One region of the Actinomadura scrupuli genome, then DNA from elsewhere that is predicted to be linked to it. Evidence: predicted binding sites of a transcription regulator. Region 1 holds the regulator's gene; each other region holds the start of a gene.

What was found. Region 1 encodes HrcA, which represses chaperone genes, less so after heat shock. Its sites were predicted from a motif close to TTGGCACTCTCNNNNNGAGAGTGCCAA; they were not measured.
Positions count from the first base shown of each region.
Region 2: the regulator HrcA is predicted to act here: its motif matches at 1,397-1,423, upstream of groES (co-chaperone GroES).
Region 3: the regulator HrcA is predicted to act here: its motif matches at 4,037-4,063, upstream of groL (chaperonin GroEL).

Region 1 is NZ_JBPCCU010000010.1:349,690-355,157, forward strand. It holds gene dnaJ (molecular chaperone DnaJ) at 1-1,085, opposite strand, end outside; gene hrcA (heat-inducible transcriptional repressor HrcA) at 1,086-2,099, opposite strand; gene ACRYCC_RS35910 (hypothetical protein) at 2,319-2,924, shown strand; gene ACRYCC_RS35915 (DUF3097 domain-containing protein) at 2,957-3,793, shown strand; gene ACRYCC_RS35920 (DUF4870 domain-containing protein) at 3,815-4,612, shown strand; gene hemW (radical SAM family heme chaperone HemW) at 4,745-5,468, opposite strand, start outside.
Region 2 is NZ_JBPCCU010000001.1:283,909-289,376, forward strand. It holds gene ACRYCC_RS01430 (THUMP-like domain-containing protein) at 1-1,091, opposite strand, end outside; gene groES (co-chaperone GroES) at 1,538-1,846, shown strand; gene groL (chaperonin GroEL) at 2,046-3,668, shown strand; gene ACRYCC_RS01445 (sigma-70 family RNA polymerase sigma factor) at 3,993-4,592, shown strand; gene ACRYCC_RS01450 (hypothetical protein) at 4,589-5,341, shown strand; gene ACRYCC_RS01455 (DUF5319 domain-containing protein) at 5,370-5,468, opposite strand, start outside.
Region 3 is NZ_JBPCCU010000005.1:33,502-38,969, reverse strand. It holds gene ACRYCC_RS22785 (pyridoxamine 5'-phosphate oxidase family protein) at 1-156, shown strand, start outside; gene ACRYCC_RS22780 (helix-turn-helix domain-containing protein) at 185-1,048, opposite strand; gene ACRYCC_RS22775 (SDR family NAD(P)-dependent oxidoreductase) at 1,149-2,069, shown strand; gene groL (chaperonin GroEL) at 2,312-3,934, opposite strand; gene ACRYCC_RS22765 (TetR/AcrR family transcriptional regulator) at 4,144-4,752, shown strand; gene ACRYCC_RS22760 (vitamin B12-dependent ribonucleotide reductase) at 4,865-5,468, opposite strand, start outside.

The sequences.
Region 1 (5,468 bases):
TGACCGGGGGCGAACTTGCCGGGGGGGCGCTCCTCGCCACGCAGCTTGGACAGCGTGCGCAGCAGCTCCTCCTGCTCCTCGTCCAGCCGGCTCGGCGTCTCCACGTTGACGTGGATCATGAGGTCGCCGCGGCCGGTCTCGTTGAGGTGGTTGACCCCGCGCCCGTACATCGGGATCACCTGGCCGGACTGGGTGCCGGGCCGGATGTCGACCGGCTCCGGGCCGTCCAGGGTCTCGATGGTCACCTGGGTGCCGAGCGCGGCCGCGGTCATCGGGATCTGCACCGTGCAGTGCAGGTCGTCGCCCTCCCGCTCGAAGATGTGGTGCGGCCGTTCGACGATCTCCAGGAACAGGTCCCCGGCGGGGCCGCCGCCCGGTCCGACCTCGCCCTCGCCAGCCAGCTGGATGTGGGTGCCGTGCTCGACGCCCGCAGGGATCCGGACCTTGATCGTGCGCCGGGTGCGCACCCGGCCGTCGCCGGAGCACTCCGGGCAGGGCGTGCGGATCACGCTGCCGTAGCCGCCGCACTGCGGGCAGGCCCGGGAGGTCATCACCTGGCCGAGGAACGACCGGGTGACCTGCTGGACCTCACCGCGGCCGTGGCACATGTCACAGGTGTCGGGGTGGGTGCCCGGCGCGCATCCCGAGCCCGTACAGGCGGTGCAGACGACGGCGGTGTCGATGGACAGCTCGCGGGTCGTGCCGAAGGCCGTCTCGGCGAGGTCGAGCTCCACCACCAGCGTGGCGTTGCGGCCCCGGCGGGCCCGGCCGCGCGGGCCGCGGGCACCGGCGCCGCCGAAGAAGGCGTCCATGATGTCGCTGAACGGGAACCCGGCGCCGAACCCGGCGCCACCGCCCGGACCGGCGGTCGCGAAGGGGTCCGCGCCGAGGTCGAACATCTCGCGCTTCTTGGGGTCGGAGAGCACCTCGTAGGCCTGGGTGATCTCCTTGAACTTCTCCTGGGTCGCCGGATCCGGATTGACGTCCGGGTGAAGCTCCCGTGCGAGTCTGCGGTAGGCCTTCTTGATCTCGTCCGCGCTCGCGTCACGGCGCACCCCAAGGGTTGCGTAGTAGTCGCGTGCCACTTACGACCCCGCCAGGATCTGACCGACGTAACGTGCCACTGCCCGTACCGCTCCCATCGTGCCGGGGTAATCCATTCGTGTGGGGCCCAGAACGCCCATGCGGGCGAGGGCCTGATCACCGGTGCCATAGCCGACGGCGACCACCGAGGTCGACCGCAGGCCTTCGTGCGGATTCTCCGTGCCGATCCGCACCGTCAGGGTAGACGAATCACCGCTCTCCCCGAGCAGCCGCATCAGCACCACCTGTTCCTCCAGGGCCTCCAGGACTTCGCGGAGGCTCTGCGAGAAGTCGACGTGCGCCAGATTGGCCGCGCCGGCGAAGACAATCTTCTCATCGCTCTTCTCGACCAGGGTCTCCAGCAGCACCGACAGCACCGAGGCCGCGATCACCCGGTCGTCGGCCGGCACCTTCTCCGGCACGTCGGCCACCGCCCCCGCGACCTCGTGCAGCCGGCAGCCGTCCAGGCAGGTGTTGAGCAGCGCCCGCAGGTGGGCGATCGAGTCCTCGGCGACGTCGGCGTAGGTCTCGATGACCCGCTGCTCGACCCGCCCGGTGTTGGTGATCAGCACGAGCAGCAGCCGCCGCTCGCCCATCGGCACCAGCTCGACGTGCCGGACGGCCGACCGGGTCAGCGAGGGGTACTGCACCACCGCGACCTGACGGGTCAGCTGGGCGAGCAGGCGCACCGTCCGGCCGACGACGTCGTCGAGGTCGTAGGCGCCGTTGAGGAACGTCTCGATCGCCCGGCGCTCCGCCGTCGACAGCGGCTTGATCGTGGACAGCCGGTCGACGAAGAGCCGGTAGCCCTTGTCGGTGGGGATCCGGCCCGCGCTGGTGTGCGGCTGGGCGATGTAGCCCTGCTCCTCCAGTACGGCCATGTCGTTACGGATCGTGGCCGGGGAGACCCCGAGATTGTGCCGATCCACCAGCGCCTTGGAGCCCACCGGTTCATTGGTGGACACGTAATCCTCGACGATGGCACGCAGCACCGCGAGTTTCCTGTCGTCGAGCACGCGCTCACCTCCTTGCCGCAGATCACGCCTGGCCCGGCCGCCGGCGCCGCCGCCCTGGCACTCAGAGCCCTGCAGTGCCCCTGGCACTCATAGCCCTGGAGTGCCAGTGTACGGCGCCCGGCGGCGAACCTGACGTAGCCAGGATGCCCCTGCTTCCTGTGCTGTTCTCCGATGGTCGGCTATGTCAGGCTTCTGGCACAGCCATCAGGGGGAGTCTGCATGTACCCACCGCCGAGCGTTCATCCCTCCGAGTTGCGTCCCGGCCGCGGCTGGTACGTCTTCGCCGTCGTGTTCGCCGTCGTCCTGACCGCCCTGGGGGTCGGCGGCTTCGCCTTCGGGGTCTTCTCCGCGGTCAAGTCGATCGACGTCGGCCAGCGCTTCGACGCCGGCGAGACCGTGACGGCGCAGTTGCAGCCCAGCCCGCGCGGCGCCATCTACGCCCGGGTGGTCACCTCCGGCACCACGCCCCGGGCCGACTGCACCGTCACCGGGCCGTCCGGGGGCCAGGTGACGCTCGCGCCGCCGGGCGGCCGGTTCACCACGACCGCCGGAGGTTTCTCCTGGAGTGAGATCTTCGTGATCGAGGCGACCGAGTCCGGGACCCATCACATCGTCTGCAGGTCCAGTGAGACGACCGCGTTCACGGTGGGCAAGCACGCCGACGTCGGCAGACTGTTCGGCGGGATCTTCGGCGGGCTCGCCTCGCTGATGATCCTGCCCTTCGCCGGCATCGTGACCAGCGTGATCATCGCGGTCGTGGTAGGAGTCAAGCGCGGCAACCACCGGCGCCGGCTGCTCGCCGAGCGGTTCCCGCCGCGCTACTAGGACCGGCGACCCCGCCCGAGGAGACGGAGCACATGCACAGCAAGGACTACGGCGACGACGTTCTGGCCGGCGACTGGCGGCGGCCCCGCAAAGGACTGATCCCGGAGATCCCCGCCGAGCGCGACCTGGTCGTCGAGGATCCCGACAGCGGCTTCTGCGGGGCGATCGTGGCGTTCGCCAAGAACGAGGTCACCCTGGAGGACCGCTTCGGCAAGCGCCGGATCTTCCCGCTGGCCCCCGCCGGGTTCCTGGTGGACGGCGAGCCGGTGACGCTGGTCCGGCCGGCTCCCAGGGCCCCGGCGGGCCCGGTCACCTCCGCCTCCGGGTCCATCGCGGTCCAGGACCTGCGCGCCAAGGTCGCCCGGGGCAGCCGGATCTACGTGGAGGGCCTGCACGACGCGGAGCTGGTGGAGAAGATCTGGGGCCACGACCTGCGGGTCGAGGGAGTCGTCGTCGAGTACCTCGAGGGCATCGACGACCTGCCCGCCATCGTCGCGGAGTTCGCGCCCGAACCCGGGCGCCGGCTGGGGGTCCTGGTGGACCATCTGGTGCCGGGGTCGAAGGAGAGCCGGATCGCCGCTCAGGTCGACTCCCCGCACGTCCTGGTCACGGGGCACCCCTTCATCGACATCTGGCAGGCGGTCAAACCCTCGGCCGTGAACATTTCCGCCTGGCCCGACGTCCCACATGGCGTGCCCTGGAAAGAGGGCACCCTGACGGCGCTGGGCTGGAAGGACGAGACAGGAGCGGCCTGGAAGCGCATACTCGGATCGGTGCGTACCTACGCCGATCTGGAACCGGCGCTCCTCGGCCGCGTCGAAGAACTCATAGACTTCGTCACCGCACCCGAGCCCCCTGGGCTGAGGTGACCCCCCGAGAGGAGTACGGCCATGACGGACGGGACGCCTGAGCAGCCCGGATATGGGCAGCAGCCCGGCTACGGTCAGCCGGGTTACGGCCAGCAGCCGCCGCAGCAGGGCTACGGCCAGCAGCAGCCGGGTTACGGCCAGCAGCCCGGGTATGGGCAGCAGCCGCAGCAGCCCCAGCCGGGATACGGCCAGCAGCCCGGATACGGCCAGCCGGGTTACGGGCAGCAGCAGCCGCAGCAGGGCTACGGCCAGCAGCAGCCCGGATACGGCCAGCAGCCCGGCTATGGCCAGCAGCCGCCGCAGCAGGGCTATGGCCAGCAGCAGCCGGGTTACGGCCAGCAGCCGGGCTATGCGCAGCAGGACTACGGGCAGCAGCCCGGTTACGGCCAGCAGTCCCCGCCGTCGAGCGGCGGAAGCCCGCTCGACGCGCTGAACAACATGAAGGGTCCGGAGCCGTACACCGGGCCGACGACCCCGGAAGAGCGGCAGTGGGGCATGCTCGCCTACCTCGGCATGCTGGTCGCCGGCCTCGTCGCGCCGCTGGTGGTGTACCTGCTGAAGAAGGACCAGTCGCGGTTCCTGAAGTTCCACGGAGCGCAGGGCCTCAACCTGGCCATCACGATGTACGCGGCGGCGATCGTCAGCTGGATCCTCACCATCGTGCTGTCGGCGATCTCCGGCATCTTCTCGATCCTGTTCATCCTGCCGCTGGCCGTCTTCGTCACCGGGCTGGTCTTCATGATCAAGGCCGCGATGGCCGCGAACCACGGGGAGAGCTACCAGCTTCCCAACTTCATCGCCTTCCCCATCTTCAAGTAACCCCGCTTCACCCACCGCCGTGATCATGCAATCCTTCGTCGATTGATCGCATGATCACGGCGGTGTTTCACGTTTCGGGGGCCAGGGCTCGGGGTCCGGGGTTCGGGGCTCCAGTGCGGGGTCGGGGCCTGGTCAGGTGAGGTCGCGGACGACGGCGTCGGCGAGCAGGCGGCCGCGCCCGGTCAGCACCGCCCGGTCGCCCACCAGCTCCAGCAGGCCGTCGGCGACGGCCCGCCGGACCGGTCCTTCCGCGAGCAGCTCCAGCGGGCAGCCGGTGGCGAGCCGGAGTTCGAGCATGATCCGTTCCATCCGCCGTACCTCGTCGTCCAGCACCTCGCGGGCGTACGCGGGGCTGGCCGCCTCGGCGAGACGGGCCGCGTAGGCGGCGGGGTGCTTGACGTTCCACCACCGGGTTCCACCGACGTGGCTGTGGGCGCCGGGACCCGCCCCCCACCAGTCGGCGCCCGTCCAGTAGAGGACGTTGTGCCGGCATTCGGCGTCCGGGCCGGTCGCCCAGTTGGAGATCTCGTACCAGCGCAGCCCGTGCCCGCCGAGCAGTTCGTCCGCCATGACGTACCGGTCGGCCATGGCGTCGTCGTCCGGCGCCGCCAGCTCGCCCCGCTTGACCTGGGCGGCGAGCCTGGTGCCCTCCTCGACGATCAGCGCGTACGCCGAGACGTGGTCCGGGCCGATCTCCAGGACCGCCTCCAGCGATGCCCGCCAGTCGTCGTCGCTCTCCCCCGGCGTCCCGTAGATCAGATCCAGGTTGACGTGCTCGAACCCGGCCTCCCGGGCCCACCGGGCGACCTGCGGCACCCGGCCCGGCGTGTGCGTACGGTCCAGCGCGGCCAGCACG
Region 2 (5,468 bases), on a different contig from region 1:
CCGCCCGGGTCGCCGGAGCGGCCGGACCCCGGCGGGTTGAGCACCGTGGCACGCCGCAGGCCCGGCCCGCCTCCTCCGGCCGGCGCGTCCGAACCGCCCCGCCCGGCGGAGCCGTCGAGGCCGCTGAGCCCGCCCAGCCAGAGCGCGGCCTCCTTGACCTCGCCGCGGTCGGAGATCCATTCGGCCTCCGCGTCCGCCGGTATGGCCTCGTACGGGATCCCCGGGGCGACCTTCAGGCACGCGGCCGGGGCGCGCCGCGCCAGCGCGAGCAGTACGTCGAGCGGCGGTTCGTAGGCCCGGGGGTCGAAGACGCGGCCCCGGGCGTTCCGGCGGCCGGGATCGGCGAAGACCGCCGCGTATCCGGCGGGATCCTGACGGGCGGCGTCACCCTCCCGTACGGTCGCCGGCCCGGCCAGCCCCAGCGCGTCCAGGTTGGCGCGCGCCACGGCGGCGGTCAGCGGATCGAGCTCGACGCCGTCGCCGGGGCAGCCGGCCCGGGCCCGGGCGACCAGATCGGCCCCGATCCCGCAGCACAGCTCCAGGACCCGCGCCTCCGAGGCCGGTGCCCAGAGGGGTTCCGGGACGGATCCCAGGAGGGGCGCGGAGCCGGCGCGCGGTCCGGGCTGCGGGACGGGCTCCAGGCCGGGGCCCCAGGCGGGCTCCAGCTCCAGCTCCGGCTCGGGGCCGGTGAGCTCCAGGTCGGGTCTCCTCGGGTGCGGCAGCCGGGGCCGCCGGGCGGGCGGCGCACCGGCCGGCCCGTGCGCGGAGAGCGTGCCCAGGTGGGCGGCGAAGCGGCGGGCCCGGTGCGCCGCGACGCTCGACCGGGTGGACTGCTCCAGCCCCGCGGGCGTGAAGTACATCCGCGCGGCGTCGGGGCCGAACTTGTCGCGGGCCCGTGCCCGCAGCCGCAGCTGGGTCAGCGCGGCCGCCACGAGATCCGCGGGGTGCCGGGAGCGCAGCCGCGACGCCGTCGCCAGCAGCCCGGCCTCGCTCAGGTCCGCGTCGGCGGCCTCGGCCAGAATCGCCTGGCCGGTCCGGCCGAGCAGGGCCTGGAACCCCTCGATGTCCACGGCGGCCACGTTACCGACCACCGTCGACCACCCCGTCCCACCGTGAGCCCACCGCCGCACCCTCGAGGGACCACCTGGCCAGGCATGGACCAGCCGTCCGCCGCGGCCCCGGCCCCGTGTCCCCGGCCCGCCGCGGGCACCGGCTCGCCACCGTCCGGCCGCCGGTCCGCCATCCTCCTGTCATCGGTCCGTCATCGCCGCGCACACCCCGGTGGGCGTGTCCCGTACGGCCGAGTGGGAGGCTGCGACGTGCGAGAACACCGCCATGCCGGAGCCTTGTACCGGACCAGGTTGACGACGTTCCCGGCACGGCATAACCTCCGTAATTGGCACTCTCAATCGGAGAGTGCCAATCAGCGACACGGTCGGTCTGACACCCGCGACGGCAGGCCGCCAGGGTCGCCTCTCTCATGTGCGACCGGTCAATCTGGCCGGTCGAGGATCGCAATCGAAGGGGAGGTCAGATCGTGACGACCGCCACCAAGGTTGTTCTCAAGCCGCTCGAGGACCGCATCGTGGTCAAGCCGCTTGAGGCAGAGCAGACCACCGCGTCTGGCCTTGTCATTCCGGACACCGCCAAGGAGAAGCCCCAGGAGGGCACCGTCCTGGCGGTAGGCCCGGGCCGCGTCGACGACAAGGGTCAGCGCGTTGCGCTCGACGTCTCCGTCGGCGATGTCGTGCTGTACAGCAAGTACGGCGGCACCGAGGTGAGGTACAACAGCGAGGACTACCTCGTGCTCTCGGCCCGCGACGTGCTCGCGATCGTCGAGAAGTAATCACCCGAGACGTGATGCACCGCCCCGGTCCGGCCCCTGTGGCAACGGGCCGGGGCGGCTGCGTGAACGGGCGCGCGGCCACGCGGAGCGCGGACACGACCGGGGACCGGGCCGTGCCGGGCACCGCCGGACGGGGCCGCCTGCAAGCGTCCGTGAGCCGGCGCGCGCAGCGCGTCAATGAAGCTGAAAGGAGTTGAGCATGGCGAAGATCCTGGAGTTCGAAGAGGACGCTCGCCGGGCCCTCGAGCGCGGCGTCAACGCCCTCGCGGACGCCGTGAAGGTGACGATCGGCCCGCGCGGCCGCAACGTCGTCATCGACAAGAAGTTCGGCGCACCCACCATCACCAACGATGGCGTGACCATCGCGCGTGAGATCGAGCTGGAGAACCCCCGCGAGAACCTGGGCGCCCAGCTGGCCAAAGAGGTGGCGACCAAGACCAACGACGTCGCGGGTGACGGCACCACCACCGCCACCGTGCTCGCCCAGGCGATGGTGCGCGAAGGCCTGCGCAACGTGGCCGCCGGCGCCTCGCCGCTCTCGCTCAAGCGGGGGCTCGACGCCGCGGCGCAGTACGTCTCCGACCTGCTGCTGAAGTCGGCGCGTGAGGTCGAGGAGCGGGGTGAGATCGCGCACGTCGCGACGATCTCCGCTCAGGACGCGCAGATCGGCGAGCTGATCGCGGAGGCGTTCGAGAAGGTCGGCAAGGACGGTGTCATCACCGTCGAGGAGTCCCACACCATGGGGCTCGAGCTGGAGTTCACCGAGGGCCTGCAGTTCGACAAGGGCTACCTGTCGCCGCACATGGTGACCGACCCCGAGCGCATGGAGGCCGTCCTCGACGACGCCTACGTGCTCATCGTCGAAGGCAAGATCTCCAACGTGCAGGAGTTCCTGCCGCTGGCCGAGCAGGTGGCGCAGAGCAAGCGCCAGCTGCTGGTCATCGCCGAGGACGTCGAGGGTGAGGCCCTGGCGCTGCTGGTGGCCAACAAGATCCGCGGCACCTTCACCAGCGTCGCGGTCAAGGCCCCCGGCTTCGGCGACCGCCGCAAGGCGATGCTCGGCGACATCGCCGCCCTCACCGGCGGCCAGGTCGTCAGCGAGGCCATCGGCCTCAAGCTCGACAGCGTCGGCCTGGAGGTGCTCGGCAGCGCCCGCCGGATCACCGTCACCAAGGACACGACCACCGTCGTGGACGGTGCCGGCGACCAGCAGGAGATCAACGACCGCATCCGCCAGATCAGGGTCGAGCTGGAGAACAGCGACTCCGACTGGGACCGCGAGAAGCTGCAGGAGCGGCTGGCCAAGCTGTCCGGCGGCGTCAGCGTGCTGCGCGTCGGAGCGGCCACCGAGGTGGAGCTCAAGGAGAAGAAGCACCGCCTCGAGGACGCCATCTCCGCGACCCGCGCGGCCATCGAGGAGGGCATCGTCGCCGGCGGCGGCAGCGCCCTCGTGCACGTCGCCAAGGAGGGCTTCGACGCGCTCGGGCTCTCCGGCGACGAGGCCGTCGGAGCCCAGGCGCTGCGGCGCGCGCTCGTCGAGCCACTGCGGTGGATCGCCGAGAACGCGGGCGCCGAGGGCTACGTCGTGGTCTCCAAGGTGCAGGAGCTGCCGGTCGGTCACGGCTACAACGCCGCGACCGGCGAGTACGGCGACCTGGTCGGCCAGGGCGTCATCGACCCGGTGAAGGTCACCCGCTCGGCGGTCACCAATGCCGCCTCCATCGCGGGCATGCTGCTCACCACCGAGGTCCTCGTGGTCGAGAAGCCGGAGGAGCAGGAGGCCCCTGCCGCCGGTGGTCACGGCCACGGTCACGGTCACTGAGTGACGAGCCGCGTCCCGGACGCGGCACACCGAGCCCCCTGCCGATCACCGGCAGGGGGCTCGGTGTATTTTCAGACGATTAAGGGTTCTGTCGTTTTGCGGCCACCGTGTGCGGTTCGGCGCCCAATATGACACCGCTACGGAATTGGCTTCTACGTACAGTAGTTGCGCTATCGCACTCTGTGATTTCTGTTACCCGACTCCCGCACTGTGACCATTCCGTTGTCGTGGACAGTGGAGACAGGCCCGATCTCCCTGGGCATCATGCTCTACGTGACCGAGGGATGCTTCGCGGGGACCACGACTGCGCTTGCTACCAGTGATATGCGGGTGATGCGTACGGCGAAGGCCGATCAGGGCAGGCTGCGTGACGAGCTGAAAGACGTGACGAGCCTTGCCGTTCAGGGGGATCCGGCGGCCATCGAGGTGCTGATCGGGCAGGTGCGCCCGATGGTGGTCCGCTACTGCAGGGCACGTCTGGGGCGGGTGTCGGGCCAGTACCACATAGCGGACGACGTGGCCCAGGAGGTGTGCATCGCGGTGCTGTCCGCGCTGCCCCGCTACCGGGACATGGGGCGGCCGTTCGCGTCCTTCGTCTTCGGCATCGCCGCTCACAAGATCGCGGACGCGCTGCGCAGCGCCATCCGGGCGGCGGTGCCGACCGAGGACCTGCCGGACGGGCCCGATGACCGGCCCGGCCCGGAGGAGACGGTCGTCCGCTACATCGAGACCGAACGAGCCAAGAGCCTGCTGGACCGTTTGCCCGATCACCAGCGGGAGCTGGTGCTGCTCAGGGTGGTCGCGGGCCTGTCGGCGGAGGAGACCGGTAATGTACTCGGCATGTCCGCGGGTGCGGTACGGGTCGCCCAGCACCGGGCTCTCGCTCGGCTTCGGGCGATGGCGAGTGAGGAGTCGATCGTTTGACGGGAACGCACCCGGAGCCGATCGGCGATTCATCCCACGGAACCGACGATCGTCGACCGCCGGACCTCGGCGCGCTGCGGCGCAGCGACGAGCTCTTCGACGCGCTGTCGGAACGTCGCGATGTCTCCTCTGACGATGCGGACGATCCTGCGTTCGCGTTGCTGAAGGCGCTCGTCGACGACGTGGACGCCGGTGCGCCGCCGCTGTCCCGGCCGGCCAGGGAGGACCGCGGCAGGCGGGCGTCCCGCCGCCGGGTGCCGCGCACGCTGGTCTCCCTCTGCGTGGCGACCACCGTGCTGATGACCACCGGGGTGGCCGCGGCGGGGGGTGCGCTCAGCCCGTTCGCACCGACTCCGGGTGGTTCGGAGCCGCACATCCGGTCCCGGCCCGACCTGCCGGAGTCGCGGGGCGCCGCGACCGGTGGCGTGAGCGGCTCTCCCACGGCGGTGCCGACGGAGCTGAAGCGCCGTCAGGTGGTGTTCCCGCGCGGCGGTGAAGCGGCCGGGACCTACGGCGACCAGCAGCCGGATCCGCGGCCGACCAAGCCGGTCACGGTGAGCCCCAGCCCGGAGCCCACGCCGTACGACCTGTACGCGGGAACCCCGGACTCACCGGATCCGGCGCCGGGCACGAGCGGGTCCCCCGCGCCCCTCGTGGATCCGTCGGGGAGCCCCGAGCAGTCTCCGGGGCAGGGCCAGGGAGAGGACCGGCCGGGCCAGCCGGCGTCGGGTCAGGGCGCGGTGCCCTGAGGGCCGTGCGTCCTGCCGGTGCGGCCGCTCAGCTGCTGCGGCCCTCTTCGCTGTCGATCACGCCGTCGACGTAGCCGCGAGCGTATTCCCAGCTCACGTAGTCGATGGGATCGGGGGCCAGGGCGGG
Region 3 (5,468 bases), on a different contig from region 1:
CCCGGGCGGGAGCTGCTCGCCATGGTGCCGGCCTTCGACCGGCCACAGGACGAGGCCGCCTTCCTGGAGAACATGGTCGCCGACCGGCGCCTGGTGATCAGGCTTCGGGTGTCCCGCCTCTACGGCACCGCCATCGACGTGCCCACCGGCCGATGATCCGGGTGGGCGGATCGCTCGCCGGCCGCTACCGGGGCGTGCTCGCCGCGGTGGCCCGGCCGGGGGACGGTCGCGCCGTGGTCAGGTGCGCGAGCAGCCGAAGCCGCTCGTGGGACGGGGAGCCGGGCTCGGCGTGGTAGGTGACCAGCATCTGACCGGGCGCGCCGGGGAGCGCCAGCTTCTCGTAGTGGAGATCGAGGGAGCCGATCTGCGGGTGGCGCAGGCGGGTGACCCCGCTGGTCTTCTGGTGCACGTCCTGGCGCGCCCAGAGCACCCGGAAGCGCTCGCTGCGCAGGCTGAGCTCACCGACCAGCTCGACCAGGCGCGGATCGTCGACGGCGGCCCCGATGACCGACCGCAGGTAGGCGACGGCCTTGGTGGTCATCTCGTCCCAGTCGCGGTAGAACTCCCGCAGCTCCGGCTCGAGGAACGCCGCGCGCAGGGTGTTGACACCCGGTGCGAAGAAGGGGCTGAGCGCGACGGCCATCGAGTTGGCGGCCAGTGTGGTCATGTAGCGGCCGTGGACGAGGGCGGGCGTGGTCGTCCACTCGTCGATCAGGCTCTGCACGCTCGCGCTGACCCGCTCCGGCCGGGAGGGCCTGCGCCGTACGGCTCGCGCCGGCCGGGCCAGCGCACGCAGGTAGGTCTCGGCGTCGGCGTCGAGCCGCAGGGCACGGGCGATGCCGTCGAGGACCTGATCCGACGGGTGCCGGTCGCGTCCCTGTTCCAGGCGCAGGTAGTACTCCATGCTGATGCCGGCGAGCAGCGCCACCTCCTCCCGCCGCAGACCGGGCACCCGCCGGCGTCCTCCGGCGGGCAGGCCGACCTCCTCGGGCAGCAGCCGCTCACGGCGAACCCGCAGGTACGCACCGAGTTCGCCGCCCGTCGCCATGACCCCAGGGTACGGCCCCGTGAGCGATGCATCCTGTCCCTGCGGGTACCAGTGTCAGCAGGGACTTACTGACGGTGACGATCCGCCGCATCATCGGACCATGACACAAACGTCGCAGACACCGTTCGGATTCGCCTCGACCGCCGACGAGGTCCTGGCCGGGGTGGACCTGTCCGGCACCCGCGCGCTGGTCACCGGAGCCTCGTCGGGTGTCGGTACCGAGACCGCCCGCGCCCTGGCCGCCGCCGGAGCCGCCGTCGTGCTGGGCGTACGCGACCTCGACGCGGGCCGGCGGACCGCCGCCCTGATCTCGGAGTCGACCGGCAACCCGGACGTCGGCGTCGGCCGTCTCGACCTCGCCGACCTCGGCTCGGTCCGCGAGTTCACCGACGCCTGGCACGGACCTCTCCACATCCTCGTCAACAATGCCGGGATCATGGCGCTGCCGGAGCTCACCCGCACTCCGCAGGGCCGGGAGATGCAGTTCGCGGTCAACTTCCTTGGGCACTTCGCCCTGACCGTCGGACTGCACGACGCGCTCGCCCGGGCCGGGGGCGCCCGTATCGTCTCGCTCAGCTCCAACGCCCACCTGCCCTGCCCGGTGATCTTCGACGATCTCGACCACCGCTTCCGGTACTACGACCCCATCGGGGCGTACGGGGAGTCGAAGACGGCCGCGGTGCTGCTGGCGGTGGAGGCCGGCCGGCGATGGGCCGGCGACGGCATTATCGCCAACGCGGTGCACCCCGGGGCCATCGCCACCAACCTGCAGCAGCACACCGGCGGGCTCCGGACACCACCCGAACGCCGCAAGAGCGTCGCCCAGGGCGCGGCGACGTCGGTGCTCGTGGCCGCCTCACCGCTGCTGGCCGGTGTGAGCGGACGCTACTTCGAGGACTGCGGCGAGTCGACGGTCGTGAGCCAGCGACCCCCGATGTTCGGCGGCGGCGTCGCTCCCTTCGCCCTGGACCCCGGCAACGCCGAGCGGCTCTGGACGGCCGCGACGGACCTGCTGTCCTGACCCGCGCGAGGCCGCCACGCGGGCGGTGATCGCCGCGATCCTGCTGGACCCGGTGTCAGGTGTCCCCCGGACCGTGGGTTTGAGCGGGGAGCCGATTGCCTCTCGGCTCCCCGCCCCGACCAGGTCCTCCACGCCTCGGAGGCACTCGGCGTACTGGCGCACCGCACACATTCGGGGAGTGCGGTGCTCCCAGCGCCTGATACCCCGGCGGACCGCCCTGACGAGGATCGGACGGGCCCGGTCTAGAAGTCCATACCGCCCGCGTTCGGCGCGGCCGGAGCCTTGTCCTTCTCGGGCAGTTCGGCGATGACGGCCTCGGTCGTCAGGAACAGTGCCGCGATGGACGCCGCGTTCTGCAGCGCCGAGCGCGTCACCTTGGCCGGGTCGATGATCCCGGCCCGGAACATGTCGACGTACTCACCGGTCGCGGCGTCGAGGCCCTCACCCGGCCCGAGCGAGCGGACCCGCTCGACCACGACGCCGCCCTCCAGCCCGGCGTTGATCGCGATCTGCTTGAGCGGTTCCTCGAGAGCCCGCTTGACGATCGCGGCACCGGTGGCCTCGTCGCCCGCAAGCTCGATCCTGCCGAACGCACCGGCGCCCGCCTGCAGCAGCGCCACGCCACCACCGGGCACGATGCCCTGCTCGACCGCGGCCTTCGCGTTGCGGACGGCGTCCTCGATGCGGTGCTTGCGCTCCTTCAGCTCCACCTCGGTCGCCGCCCCCGCCTTGATGACGGCGACCCCGCCGGCCAGCTTGGCGAGACGCTCCTGGAGCTTCTCCCGGTCGTAGTCCGAGTCGCTGTTCTCGATCTCGAACCGGATCTCGTTGACCCGGCCCGCGATGTCGCCGGGGTCACCGGCGCCATCGACGATCGTGGTCTCGTCCTTGGTCACCACGACATGCTTGGCCCGGCCGAGCATGTCCAGCGTGGTGTTCTCCAGCCTCAGCCCGACGTCCTCGGACACGACCTGGCCGCCGGTCAGGACCGCGATGTCCTGCAGCATGGCCCTACGGCGGTCACCGAAACCCGGAGCCTTGACGGGCACGGACTTGAACACCCCATGGACCTTGTTCACCAGCAGGGTCGCGAGCGCTTCGGCTTCGACGTCTTCGGCGATGACCAGCAGCGGGTCACCGGTCCGCATGACGGCCTCCAACACCGGGAGCAGATCCTTGTTCGCCGACACCTTGGCGGCCACCAGCAGGATGTAGGGGTCGTCCAGCACCGCTTCGAGCCGGGCGGTATCGGTCATGAAGTGCGGGGCGAGGTAGCCCTTGTCGAAGCGCATGCCCTCGGTGAGCTCGAGCTCGAGGCCGAAGGTGTTGCTCTCCTCGACGGTGATGACGCCTTCCTTGCCGACCTTGTCCATCGCCTCGGCGATCATCTCCCCGATCGCGGGATCGGCGGCGGAGATGGAGGCCGTGGAGGCGATCTGCTCCCTGGTCTCCACCTCCTTGGCGATCATGGAGAGCTCCTCGCTCACACACTCGACGGCGAACTCGATCCCCCGTTTGAGGGACATCGGGTTGGCTCCGGCGGCGACGTTGCGCAGTCCCTCACGGACCAGTGCCTGCGCCAGGACGGTGGCGGTGGTGGTGCCGTCGCCCGCCACGTCGTCGGTCTTCTTCGCGACCTCCTTGACCAGCTCAGCCCCGATCTTCTCCCACGGGTCCTCGAGCTCGATCTCCTTCGCGATCGACACACCGTCGTTGGTGATCGTGGGCGCACCCCACTTCTTCTCCAGCACGACGTTGCGGCCCTTGGGGCCGAGCGTCACCTTGACGGCATCGGCGAGCCGGTTCATGCCGCGTTCGAGGCCGCGCCGCGCGTCCTCGTCGAACGCGATCATCTTTGCAGCCATTGCTCTCCTCGTCTCAGGGGGAAAGGGCGAGCCGGAACGGCGCCCGCGACGGACGGCCTGCCTGCCTGCCGACAGGCCTCGCCGTCCCAGCACGCCCTCGTGTTGGCACGTGCCGGGCATGAGTGCCAGGCATCGATCCGCACTCTACTCACAACTTGCGTGCCACGCATATAGTGCGGGGCACGCATCACATTGGTAAGCTGCGGACCGTGAACGACGATGAGCCCGTGGACATGCGAACCCACCACAAACTGGCCACCCGCGAAGCGATCAGCACCGCCGCACTGCGCCTGGCGGTGGAACACGGCCCCGGAGGGCTCGCTCTCGTACGAGTGCGCGACATCGCCGCGGCCGCCGGGGTCTCCCCCCGCACCTACAACAACTACTTCTCCAGCCGGGAGGAGGCGATCTGCGCCGTCGAATCCGACCGGGCCCGGCGTCTCGGGCAGGCGCTCCTGTCCAGGCCGGCCGCCGAGCCGCTCGGCCAGGCCATCGCCGCAGCCGTGATCGAGCACTACGGCACCGCCGAACCCGACAAGGTCGGCCTGCGCATGATCATGAGCAGTTCCGAGCTGGAGGGGGAGGCCCTGAAGGCCTTCACCACGGCGGAGGAGCCTCTGGCCGCCGCGATCGCCGAGCGCCTCGGCACCGACCCCGCCCACGACCTCTACCCCCAGGTCATGGCCGCCGCGATCGCCGGTGCCGTACGGGTGGCGGCCCGGCACTGGCTCGACCCCGGCCACACCGAGTCATTCGCCACCGTGCTCGGCCGCGCCCTCGCCCATGTCCTTCCCGGCACGGATCCGAGCGATCCGTGACCACAACGCCGAGGGGTGGCGAGCCGGATCGGCCCGCCACCCCTCGCGACCGGTGGTCATCGCGTCACGTGCACGCGACCGAAGGCCGCATCCACCGCGACTTCGCCCGGTTTCAGCTGCAGCCGCTGGTGGAGCCGCAGCCCTCGCAGACGTAGCAGCTGCCGGCCGGCCGCATCTTCGTGCCGCAGGTCATGCAGAGCGGCGCGTCGGCCGTCCGGCGCTGGTGGCTCTCGGTCACGTCCACCGGCGATCCGGCCGGTGCCGGCGCCAGGGGCAGCTCCCTGGGCTCGGCCGGCTTGTCGACGGGCTTCTCGATGGGCGCCGACTGGGCCAGGGTCTCCGGGTCGACCTCGTCCTCGGCCTGCAGCGCGGCCGGAGCCTCCCCGGAGGCCTGCAGGGAACGCTCGTCGGCGGTGAAGATGCCCAGCTCGGCCCGCTGCTCGTATGGGAGGTGGTCGAGCGCCAGCCGCCGGAAGATGTAGTCCATCATCGAGGTGGCCATCCGGATGTCCGGGTCGTCGGTCATGCCCGCCGGTTCGAACCGCATGTTGGTGAACTTCTCCACCCAGGTCTCCAGCGGCACGCCGTACTGCAGGCTGATGGAGATCGCCATGGAGAAGGCGTCCATCACCCCGGCGAGCGTCGAGCCCTGCTTGCCGAGCTTGAGGAACACCTCACCGAGGCCGTCTCCGGGGTAGCTGGAGGCCGTCATGTAA